3 regions of the Komagataeibacter oboediens genome follow, and region 3 is predicted to be linked to each of the others. Evidence: riboswitches for the same ligand, from Rfam matches in the RefSeq annotation. Region 3 holds a riboswitch; each other region holds the start of a gene.

Region 1 (3,280 bases), on a different contig from region 3:
CAGGGGATTGCTGGGTACGTCATAGATCGGATCGAGTTCCAGCCCGATCAGGCGGCGATTGGCGATGAAGCGGATATACTGCTTGACCTCATCCGCTGACAGGCCCTTCACCGGCCCCATGCGGAAAGCGAGGTCGATGAAGCGGTCCTCGTTCTCCACAATTTCACGGCAGGCCAGGTGGATGGCATCCGCCACGGCGGGCTTGTCAATCTGGCGACCAAATTCCTGCATGTAGGTCTTGAACAGGCGCGTGATGCTTTCAACGTGCAGGCTTTCGTCACGCACGGACCATGTCACGACCTGCCCCATGCCCTTCATCAAATTATGGCGCGGGAAGTTGAGCAGCATGGCGAAGGACGCGAAAAGCTGCAGCCCTTCGGTAAAGCCCGCGAACACTGCCATGGACAGGGCGGTATTATAATGGTCGTCCATGTTGAAGCGTTTAAGGAATTCGTGCTTCGCGGCCATTTCCTCGTATTCAAGGAAGGCGGCATATTCGGTTTCCGGCATGCCGATGGTGTCCAGAAGGTGGCTGTAGGCCGCCTGATGGATCGATTCCATATTGGTGAACGCCGAAAGCATCATCCGCACTTCGGTCGGCTTGAAGCGGGGCATATACAGATCGATATAGGCGTTCTCGACCTCGGTATCCTGTTGGGTGAACAGGCGGAAAATCTGGGTGACCAGATATTTTTCCGTCTCGGACAGGTTGTTGTTCCAGTCCTTCACATCATCACCAAGGGGAATTTCCTCGGGCAGCCAGTGCAGGGACTGCTGGGTTTTCCACGCCTCGAACGCCCATGGGTAACGGAACGGTTTGTAGACCGGGCTGGGGGAAAGAAGGTTGGGTGTGTCTGTGCTCATGATCCACTTCTATAACCCAAAAAGTATCCAACGTCAGGTGGATTTCCACGTCGCGCGCAGCCGGCTTCCGCCGGGGAAACAGTGGGCAGATTGCCGTTCCCACGGTATGGCAAGCTGCTTTTTCCGGCTGTTTTTTATCTTCAGGTGCGGCGCTGAGGACACACGGCACGGACCGTGGCCACGGTTTAGGAAAAAATGACGTGACCAGCCCCAGCGCCCGCGTTGGCCGCGCGGATCCGGGTTGACAGGGCTGGCCCATCCGATCAGAACCCTGCTGACGGTTCCCCTGCATATAAGGGGTGAAAAGGGAACGAAGTGCGGATTGCGGTCCAATGCTTCGGCTGTCCCCGCAACTGTAAGCGGTATGTTCCCCGCATTACCGGACATAAGGTCCGGGCCACTGGAAACCGCGGTTTTCCGGGAAGGTTGTGCGGGAGACGACGCCGCAAGCCAGGAGACCTGCCGTCATGATGGTTGCGACCGAGACCTGTCGGGCGGGGTGTCCTGACGGTGTGGTGCCACGGGTTTTCTTATGGATCGGAAACCGGGTGGCGGCGCGCTCTCGTGGCAACGATGATGTGACCGCGAGATCCAGACCTTATGACCATTTTCCGTGATTTTCTGATTGCCTCGACGGCATTCATGACACTAGGCGCCACGATGGCGTATGCCGATGTGCCCATCGGGAAGGATACACCAGAAAAACCATCCGTGAAGCAATACATCGCTGGCAATGGCAGTATGAAAGCCATTGTCACGCCCGACAATGCCGGCCTGCCCGAACTGATCAGCGTCAGCGCCGCGCGCAGGCCGACAGGGGTGGATGATATCGGTACCAGCATGACCATCATCACCGAAAAGCAGATCCAGACCCAGCAGCGGCGCAGCCTGACGGATATCCTTGCACGCCAGCCCGGCCTGAACGTGGTGCAGACGGGCGGGGCGGGCGGCACGTCGTCCATTTTCCTGCGCGGCAATAATTCCCGCGAGGTCAAGGTCCGGCTGGATGGCATGGACATCAATGACGGCAGCAATACCACCAATGCCTTTGATGCCGGGCAGTTCCTGACCGATGGCATCGGTCGTATCGAGGTCCTGCGTGGCCCGCAGAGCGGCCTGTACGGCGCGGACGCCATGGCGGGTGTTATCGACATCACCACGGCACAGGGGCAGGGACGCTTCAGGCCATTCGTCCGGATCGAAGGCGGCGGGTACGGAACCTTCAACCAGACCTTCGGTGCGCGAGGCAGCAGGGGGCAGTTCCATTATAATGTTGAATTTTCCCATTATCGTATGGATGGGTTCAATAATATCCCGTCCTATATCGAACGATATTATGGCGCGGACCGCCAGCAGCGGCACGAAGGCAACCGCAATGACAACCGCAGCGCCAATATCAGGCTGGGCTACGACGTGACCCATAATCTTGACCTTGGCCTGACGGCGCGCCTGATACAGGGCAATAACCATTCCTATTCACTGTATGACCTGCAGGCTGAAAATGCGTATGGGGATTCAGGGGTGCGGGAACAGACCACCCAGAACGAGGCCATCGTGCGCGGGACGGCGCATCTGGTTTCCTTCCACGGTTTTTTTGATCAGGTGCTGGGCCTTGGTTACATGACCAACCGCAACCGCTGGACCGAGACCGGCACAAGCTACGGCAGTCCGGTCAATCCCGATCCCTATTACTACCGTTCAGGCCGGTTGAAGGTGGACTGGCACGGCACGTTCAGTTTCGGGCGGTACGGGCAGCTTCTGGTGGGTGCCGAGCATTTCCACGATACGTTCGATACCAGCCATACGGCATCCAGCATGTGGGACAGCGGGTACGATACATCCGCCAGCATGGATACGACCGCAGGCTACGGGCAGTATCAGGGCAACTGGAAGCATATCCTGTATGGCGCTGCCAACATCCGTTACGACGCCAATTCGCGTTACGGCAACCATGTGACCTGGCGCGTGGCACCCGCGATCCACGTTCCCGGAACCGGCACCATCATCAAGGCCAGTGCCGGTTCGGGTTTCCACGGCCCTGCGCTGTACCAGCTGTTCGTCAATCAGGTGGGGGCCGGTTATTCGGAAAGGGGCAACCCGGACCTGAAGGCGGAACAGCTGATTGGCTACGACGCGGGCGTGGAGCAGAAACTTCTGCATGATCACCTGAATTTTGGCGCCACATGGTATGACAACAGGGTCCGGAACCTGATCCAGTCCGCCGACTGGTATGATTCGTCGGGCAACTTCAACGGCACCTTTGACAATGTTGCGAAGGCGCGGATGTACGGGGTGGAGGCTTTCGTGAACTGGAAAGCGCTGGACAGTCTGGAATTCAATCTCAGCTACACATGGACCCATGCGCGTGACGAGACCAGTCATACCGAGCTGCAGCAACGTCCCCAGCACAAGTTCA
Region 2 (3,280 bases), on a different contig from region 3:
CTTGGCATCTGGCTGTCGGGATGGCGGGGGTTGCGAATGCAAACAGCAGTACGGGCGGGGAGTGAAGGGCGCGCCCTTCAGAATGTAATATTGCTGTGCAGTCCGAAAATCGCCTCATCGCCGGTACGACGGTAGGGATAGGACGGGTCGCTGCCGCCGCCTGCGGGATGCCAGACGTACTGGAGGTCCGGCTGCATCACCAGCCACGGCGTAACCTGCGCCTGATAGGTCAGTTCAAGGTGGTTTTCATTGCCCGGCACCAGGCTGTCGGTACCGGTCCGGGCCACGTTGCGGGTATACTGGCGCTCACCCGAACTGGCGCGGCCAATGCCCCAGCCCAGCCCGATCGTGTCGTTGTCACGTCCCCGGAACGGGGCCTTCAGGTTCAGGCCCGCGTCAATGGCGAAGCTGATCAGGTTACGGTCGCCGCCATTGCCCGTGGCGCGCACGAAAATACCCAGCGAACGCGTGGACTGGATGGAAGGCCGCCAGATCATCTGGTCAATGATGCCGTACACCATCCAGTTGTCCCGGTCCCAGCGCGGGATGCCGGTGGTGTCATTGGGGCCGCCAAGGGCCTGCCCCATGTTGTTGTAGCGGTAATCGGGAAATCTGGCGGTGTCGTAATATCCGCCCAGTTTATAGACGCCCGGCAGGCCGGGATTTTTTGTGACGTTGGACGTATCGGCGGGCTGCGGATTGAGTGCGTACTGCAGTTCGGTAATCAGCAGCGCGCCATTGCCCATGTTGAAGTTTGTGCCATTGGCGCCGTTATAGGTCTGGCTGGTGGGATCGCTGTTGCTGCCCAGTACTGCGCCCGTGGCCTGCTGGATGGGTAGCGAGTTATAGCGGTTGCCTGGCGGATTGTCGTCAGCAGCGGCGAACATGAAGGTGAACTTCTCGCCGGGTCGGTAACGGATCCGCACGGCGGGCGAGGAGAGTGGCCATGACGGGCCGCCGCCATACAGGTTGACTGACGGGGCCATGGGCCAGCCGAAATTGGCGTTCAGGTACAGCGATGCGTAATCGCTGATCAGGAATTCGGTATCAAGGGCCTGCTGGCCGATCTTGACGTCGAGTTTCCCCTTGAGGAACGACTGCTGGTACCACAGTTCGAACAGGCGGGTGGAACGGTCAGCCTCGAACCCGCTGATCGGGTTGAAATTGTTCAGGTGATCCTGCGAAATGGAACGTCCGCGCGTCTGCAGCGCGCTGACATTGAACAGGCCGCCCTTCAGCCCGAACAGTTTTTCGGTATCGATGGTCAGCGTGGGCATGGTCACGCCGTCATATGCAGGGCCGGTGCCCGATCCCTGTCCATCGCCATTGGTGCTTGGCGTGCCACCGGTACCGTTGCCCCAGACTTCATCGACTTCCTGAATGTCGAAGCTGATGCCGTGTTTGTACAGCCACGGGCGTGCACCCCACATGTTGCCCAGCAGGTTGCCGCTGGTATCCAGCGCGTTATCCGTGCCTGTGTCTGTCGTTACCGTCTGCTGCGCATCGGCCTGCGCGCGTTCTGAATCGCGCACCGTGGCCGGGTCGATCTGCTGGATCAGCGGGGTGGAATTACCTAGGCGGACGCGGTCCTGCGCAATCTGTGTCTGGACCTGTGCATGGGCATAGGAACCGAACGTGCCGATCAGGCCACAGGACAGAAGGCCGGATGAAAGGAAAAGGGTTCGCATCCGGCCATATTGTGCCGGGCCGGAAAAAAGGACTTTCATGAAAAGACATCCCGTCAGGATGGGTCCGGCCATATGGGGCCGGAAAAGGGCGACCCGCCGGGCAGGCCACTGCTGGTACGGGGGGACGGAATGCTAGCTGGTCGTGTTCATGTCTCATGCCCATCTCCGGTCAGCCCGCCCGACGATATCGTTAAAGGACAGCGGCAGGTCTCCTGGCTTACGGGTCGCTGCATTTCATCTCCCTTCCCGGCCGGAGCCAGTGGTTGCCGCAGGGCGGCAGCAGATGAAACACTCTCCGTTTACAGTTGCGGGTACAGCTGCCGACTCCACCCCCGGATATGATATCCCGCCGGGGTTTACAGCATTCCCTTTCCAACCCGTTTGCACGGGACCGCTGACTTATGGCCCGGACTATAGCGTTTACAGTCCATTAGGCAAGATCAGGCCGGAGGCTGTCGGTCCAGCAGGTCCGCCACCTCATCCATGGTGGGCGCGGCCTGCGCGGCACCCGGACGGGTCGTGGCCAGTGCACCGCATGCGGCGGCGAAGCGTACTGCTTCCCCAATGGCCGCCCCGCGGGCCAGTGCACTGGCAAGTCCCGCATTGAAACAGTCCCCCGCCGCCACCGTATCAATCGCCCTGACGCGGAAGGGGGACACGAACCCCTGCGCATCGGGCGCGGAATATACGACACCCCGGTGCCCCAGCTTGATGATGGCCGTGCGCGTGCCACGGGCATGCAGGATCTGTGCCGCCTGCAGGGCGGTCGTCTCATCCGTGGGTTCGATGCCTGTCAGGTCGCGGGTTTCGCGTTCGTTGGGGGTGATGATGTCCGCCAGTGGGTACAGTTCGGCGGGCAGGCCACGCGCGGGGACCGGGGCGGGGTCCAGCATGACGGGTATGCCCCGTTCCCGTGCCGTGCGGGCCATGGCCAGCACCAGCGCGTGACGCATTTCCATCTGCATCATCACCAGCGTTGCATGATCCAGGACGGGCGACAGAAGCGGGCAGGCCTCCGCCCCATGCGCCATGTTCGCTCCGCCATCCACAAGGATCTGGTTTTCCCCCGCATGGTTTATGGTGATGAAGGCCCGGCCGGTGTCGGCCGCGGGGTCTTCCATAAGGCAGTGCGTATCCACTCCGGCCTGTTGCAGCGTGGTGCGCGCCATGGTGGCCAGCATGTCCGTTCCGGTCCAGCCCGCCAGCGCCACGTCCTGTCCCAGCCGCGCTACCGCGATGGCCTGGTTGGCGCCCTTGCCCCCCAGCCCGGTGGTGGAGGCATGGACATGCAGCGTTTCGCCTGGCTGTGCGAAGCGTTCGACATGCGCGACAAAATCGATATTGGTGCTGCCGATGACGGCGATATGGGGGGACGATGCAGGCATGAAGGAAACCTTGGACGATGGGAAACACGGATAGGCCACCCTATCATCGCCCGTTACCGGCATACAGGCGGCCGGGACCGTTTTATTCGGGCACGACCCATTCCACTTCGGCCTGTGTTTCCCCATCACCCAGATAGCGGCACAGGGTGGTCAGGATGGCGCGCGCGGTCTGCTCGAACCGGAACGGCGGATTGGCGATCAGCAGTC
Region 3 (3,280 bases):
GCCATACGTACTGGAAATCAGGCTGCATGACCATCCACGGCGTAACCTGCGCCTGATAGGTCAGTTCAAGATGGTTTTCATTGCCCTGCACAAGCGTCTGGCTGTCGCGGTCAAATTGCCGCAGGCCGGAACTGGCGCGACCAATACCCCAGCCCAGACCGATCGTGTCGTTATCGCGCCCCTTGAACGGCGCCTTAAGATTCAGGCCAGCGTCAATGGCGAAGCTGATCTGGTTACGATCACCGCCATTACCCGTGGCGCGTACGAACACGCCCACCGAGCGGGCCGATGTGAGCGACGGCCGCCAGATCATCTGGTCGATGATACCATACACCATCCAGTTACCCCGGTCCCAGCGCGGGGTCAGGTCACTTTGTGGCGTGGCTGCGGTGGCGTTGGCCACGGCAGCTCCTAACGAACCGCCATTGCGGTTGTAACGATAGTCGGCGAACTTCGCGGTATCATAGAACCCGCCCAGCTTGTACACGCCCGGCAGGCCAGGATTCTTGGTCACGTTCGACATGTCGGCCGGCTGCGGGTTAAGCGCGTATTGCAGTTCGGTCATTAGCAGGGCACCGGTGCCCATGTTGAAATTGGTGCCGTTGGCGCCATCATAGGTCTGGCTGGTGGGATCGGAATTATAGCCGCTGATGGAGCCGGTAGCCTGCTGGATGGGGGTAGAATTATAGCGGTTACCCGGCGGATTGTCGTCCGCTGCGGCAAACATGAAGGTGAACTTCTCGCTCGGCCGGTAGCGGATCCGGATGGCGGGAGACGACAGCGGCCAGGATGGCCCGCCGCCATACAGGTTGACCGAGGGCGCCATGGGCCAGCCGAAATTGGCGTTGAGGTAAAGCGAGGCGTAATCGCTGATCAGGAACTCGGTATCAAGATCCTGCTGGCCGATCTTTACGTCCAGTTTGCCGCCAAGGAAAGACTGCTGGTACCATAGTTCGAACAGGCGGGTGGAACGGTCAGCCTCAAATCCGCTGACAGGGTTGAAATTGGCCAGATGGTCCTGCGAGATCGAGCGTCCGCGTGTCTGCAGTGCGCTGACATTGAACAGCCCCCCCTTCAGCCCGAACAGTTTCTCGGTATCGACGGTCAGCGTGGGCATGGTTACACCGTCGTAGGACGGGCCGGTGCCTGATCCGCCTGCACCATCATTACCAGAAGCCGAACCGCCAGTCCCGTTGCCCCAGAGTTCATCGACTTCCTGGATGTCGAAGCTGATGCCGTGCTTGTACATCCATGACCGCGCGCCCCACATATTGCCTAGCAGGTTACCGCTGGTGTCGAGTTTATCGTCACCAGCCGCCTTCTCCGCCGCATCGGCTTGCGCGCGCTCCGAATCACGTATGGTTGCTGGGTCGATCTGCTCAACCAGCGGAGTGGAGTTGCCAAGGCGCGCCCGATCTTCCTCGATCTGGGTCTGAGGAGCCTGAGCATAAGCGGCTGAGTATGCGAAGAGACTTCCTACCAGAGTGGAATTGATAAAAAGCAAACGAGCCGAGCGTCGCGTAACGCCCGGAGAGTCAAGAAATGTCATGGAGAGAGCCTGTCGGGGAAGCGTCGGTAAAAGGAGCAACAATTCCGAATGCAGTCATTTCCCGACTGGGAAACAAACACGCATGCCATCGCGACAGAGCGTCAAAGAAGAAAATGCATCACGCCTTGATCCGCCTCCGGCTCCACCCGCCCGGCGACATATCTGAACTCGACGGTAGGTCTCCTGACTCACGGGTCACCACGTTGCATCCGCCTTCCCAACCGAAGTCAGTGGCTGCTACCCAATCTGGTAGCTGAGGACACAATGCTCGCCGTCTACAGTTGCGGGGGCAGCTGTCGACTGAACTCCCGGGGAAATTGCCCCAGCCAGAGTGATACGACATTCCCTTTTCACCCGTTCGCACGGGACCGTCGACTTGATAGACAGTATTATAAAATTCTTATCCCCAAAAAGGCAAGACAGGATAATTAGAGAAATCCCTTCCTGATGGATATTGACCGCCTGCGCTTCGGCGTTTCACCTGCAGCCGTGGTAGTTCATGTCAAATTATGTCAGGCTATGCTCTTTTAGGAGTTTTAGATTAAGGGAGAGTAGATTATACCCCTGCAGGCCATAAACGCGGAAGCCGGTGAAATCCCGGCACGGTTGCGCCACTGTAAGCAGGTGTAGAACACAATTTTCTACCCGAAAGTCAGACCCGCGCATGGCTCCGTTCCGAGCGAAACAGGACGCATTTTTCCTGAGGAGTCGTATAAAATGTCTGATACTGCAATAGGTTCCCACGCCATCCCCTCTCCCGCGCCTATTCCCGTCAGGGAGATAGCGCCGTGGTTGGTTTTCGGCTTACTGATGCTGCTGGCCCTTTATTTTGTCGGCGCAGAGGAAGGGGCGACATCAATTATTCCTGGCATGTATGTGCACGAGTGGGTGCATGACAGTCGCCATCTTCTGGGTTTCCCCTGCCACTGACATGGAAAACAGAATGATGGTCCGCACCCTACTTATTCGCGGAATGCTCGTCGGTTTTCTGGCCGGCATTCTGGTATTCAGTTTCGCAAAAGTTTTTGGAGAACCTCAGGTCGATCATGCCATTGCATTTGAATCTGCCATGGACGAGGCTAAAGCCAAGGCAGATCTGGAGCGAGGCATCCATGATGTTGAAGAGCCGGAACTTGTAAGCCGGAAACTTCAAGCCAGTTACGGATTGCTCACAGGTGTAATGGTTTACTCGACAGCGTTTGGCGGGCTTTTCGCTCTTGTATTTTCTTATGCAAATGGGCGCATGAAAAGCACAGACCCTCGTGTTGTGTCTGTTCTGCTGGCGATAACCGGGATTATTGCGGTATATGTGGTGCCAAGCATCAAGTATCCTGCCAACCCGCCATCCGTAGGAAACCCGGATACAATTGGCATGCGGACAGAATTGTATTTTATAATGATGCTGGTCTCCCTACTGGGGATGATCGCAGCCACAATGCTTCAGGGACGCTTACGTCAGCAATATAATGCATGGACATCAACTTATCTTGCAGGCGCGTGTTATATTCTGATTGTCTTTACAACAGGCGAGTTACTTCCTGCGGTTAATGAAGTCCCCTCTAATTTCCCTGCTGATTTGCTCTGGAATTTCAGGATTGATTCCTTAGGCATGCAGATCATCATGTGGACCACACTGGGTCTGGGTTTCGGTGCCTTTACTGAATATGCAAATCGAAACCGGTTTGGATATCGTAATGGCGCTAACATTCAGCTTAATGCCCATTAAAATGG

The links. A riboswitch is a leader RNA that binds a small molecule or an ion and turns the genes downstream of it on or off. The one in region 3 is predicted to bind cobalamin.
Region 1: linked by a shared signal. The riboswitch ahead of HNO79_RS08980 (TonB-dependent receptor plug domain-containing protein) and the one ahead of HNO79_RS16495 (carbohydrate porin) in region 3 are both predicted to bind cobalamin.
Region 2: linked by a shared signal. The riboswitch ahead of HNO79_RS04070 (carbohydrate porin) and the one ahead of HNO79_RS16495 (carbohydrate porin) in region 3 are both predicted to bind cobalamin.

Annotation. Positions count from the first base shown of each region.
Region 1 is NZ_JABLUU010000008.1:126,430-129,709, reverse strand. Features, by position in the region: gene HNO79_RS08985 (ribonucleotide-diphosphate reductase subunit beta) at 1-864, opposite strand, end outside; cobalamin riboswitch at 1,126-1,345, shown strand; gene HNO79_RS08980 (TonB-dependent receptor plug domain-containing protein) at 1,465-3,280, shown strand, end outside.
Region 2 is NZ_JABLUU010000003.1:87,383-90,662, forward strand. Features, by position in the region: gene HNO79_RS04070 (carbohydrate porin) at 78-1,688, opposite strand; cobalamin riboswitch at 1,874-2,099, opposite strand; gene HNO79_RS04075 (ribokinase) at 2,129-3,073, opposite strand; gene HNO79_RS04080 (23S rRNA (adenine(2030)-N(6))-methyltransferase RlmJ) at 3,156-3,280, opposite strand, start outside.
Region 3 is NZ_JABLUU010000061.1:21,283-24,562, forward strand. Features, by position in the region: gene HNO79_RS16495 (carbohydrate porin) at 1-1,549, opposite strand, end outside; cobalamin riboswitch at 1,706-1,937, opposite strand; gene HNO79_RS16500 (CbtB domain-containing protein) at 2,267-2,479, shown strand; gene HNO79_RS16505 (CbtA family protein) at 2,496-3,275, shown strand.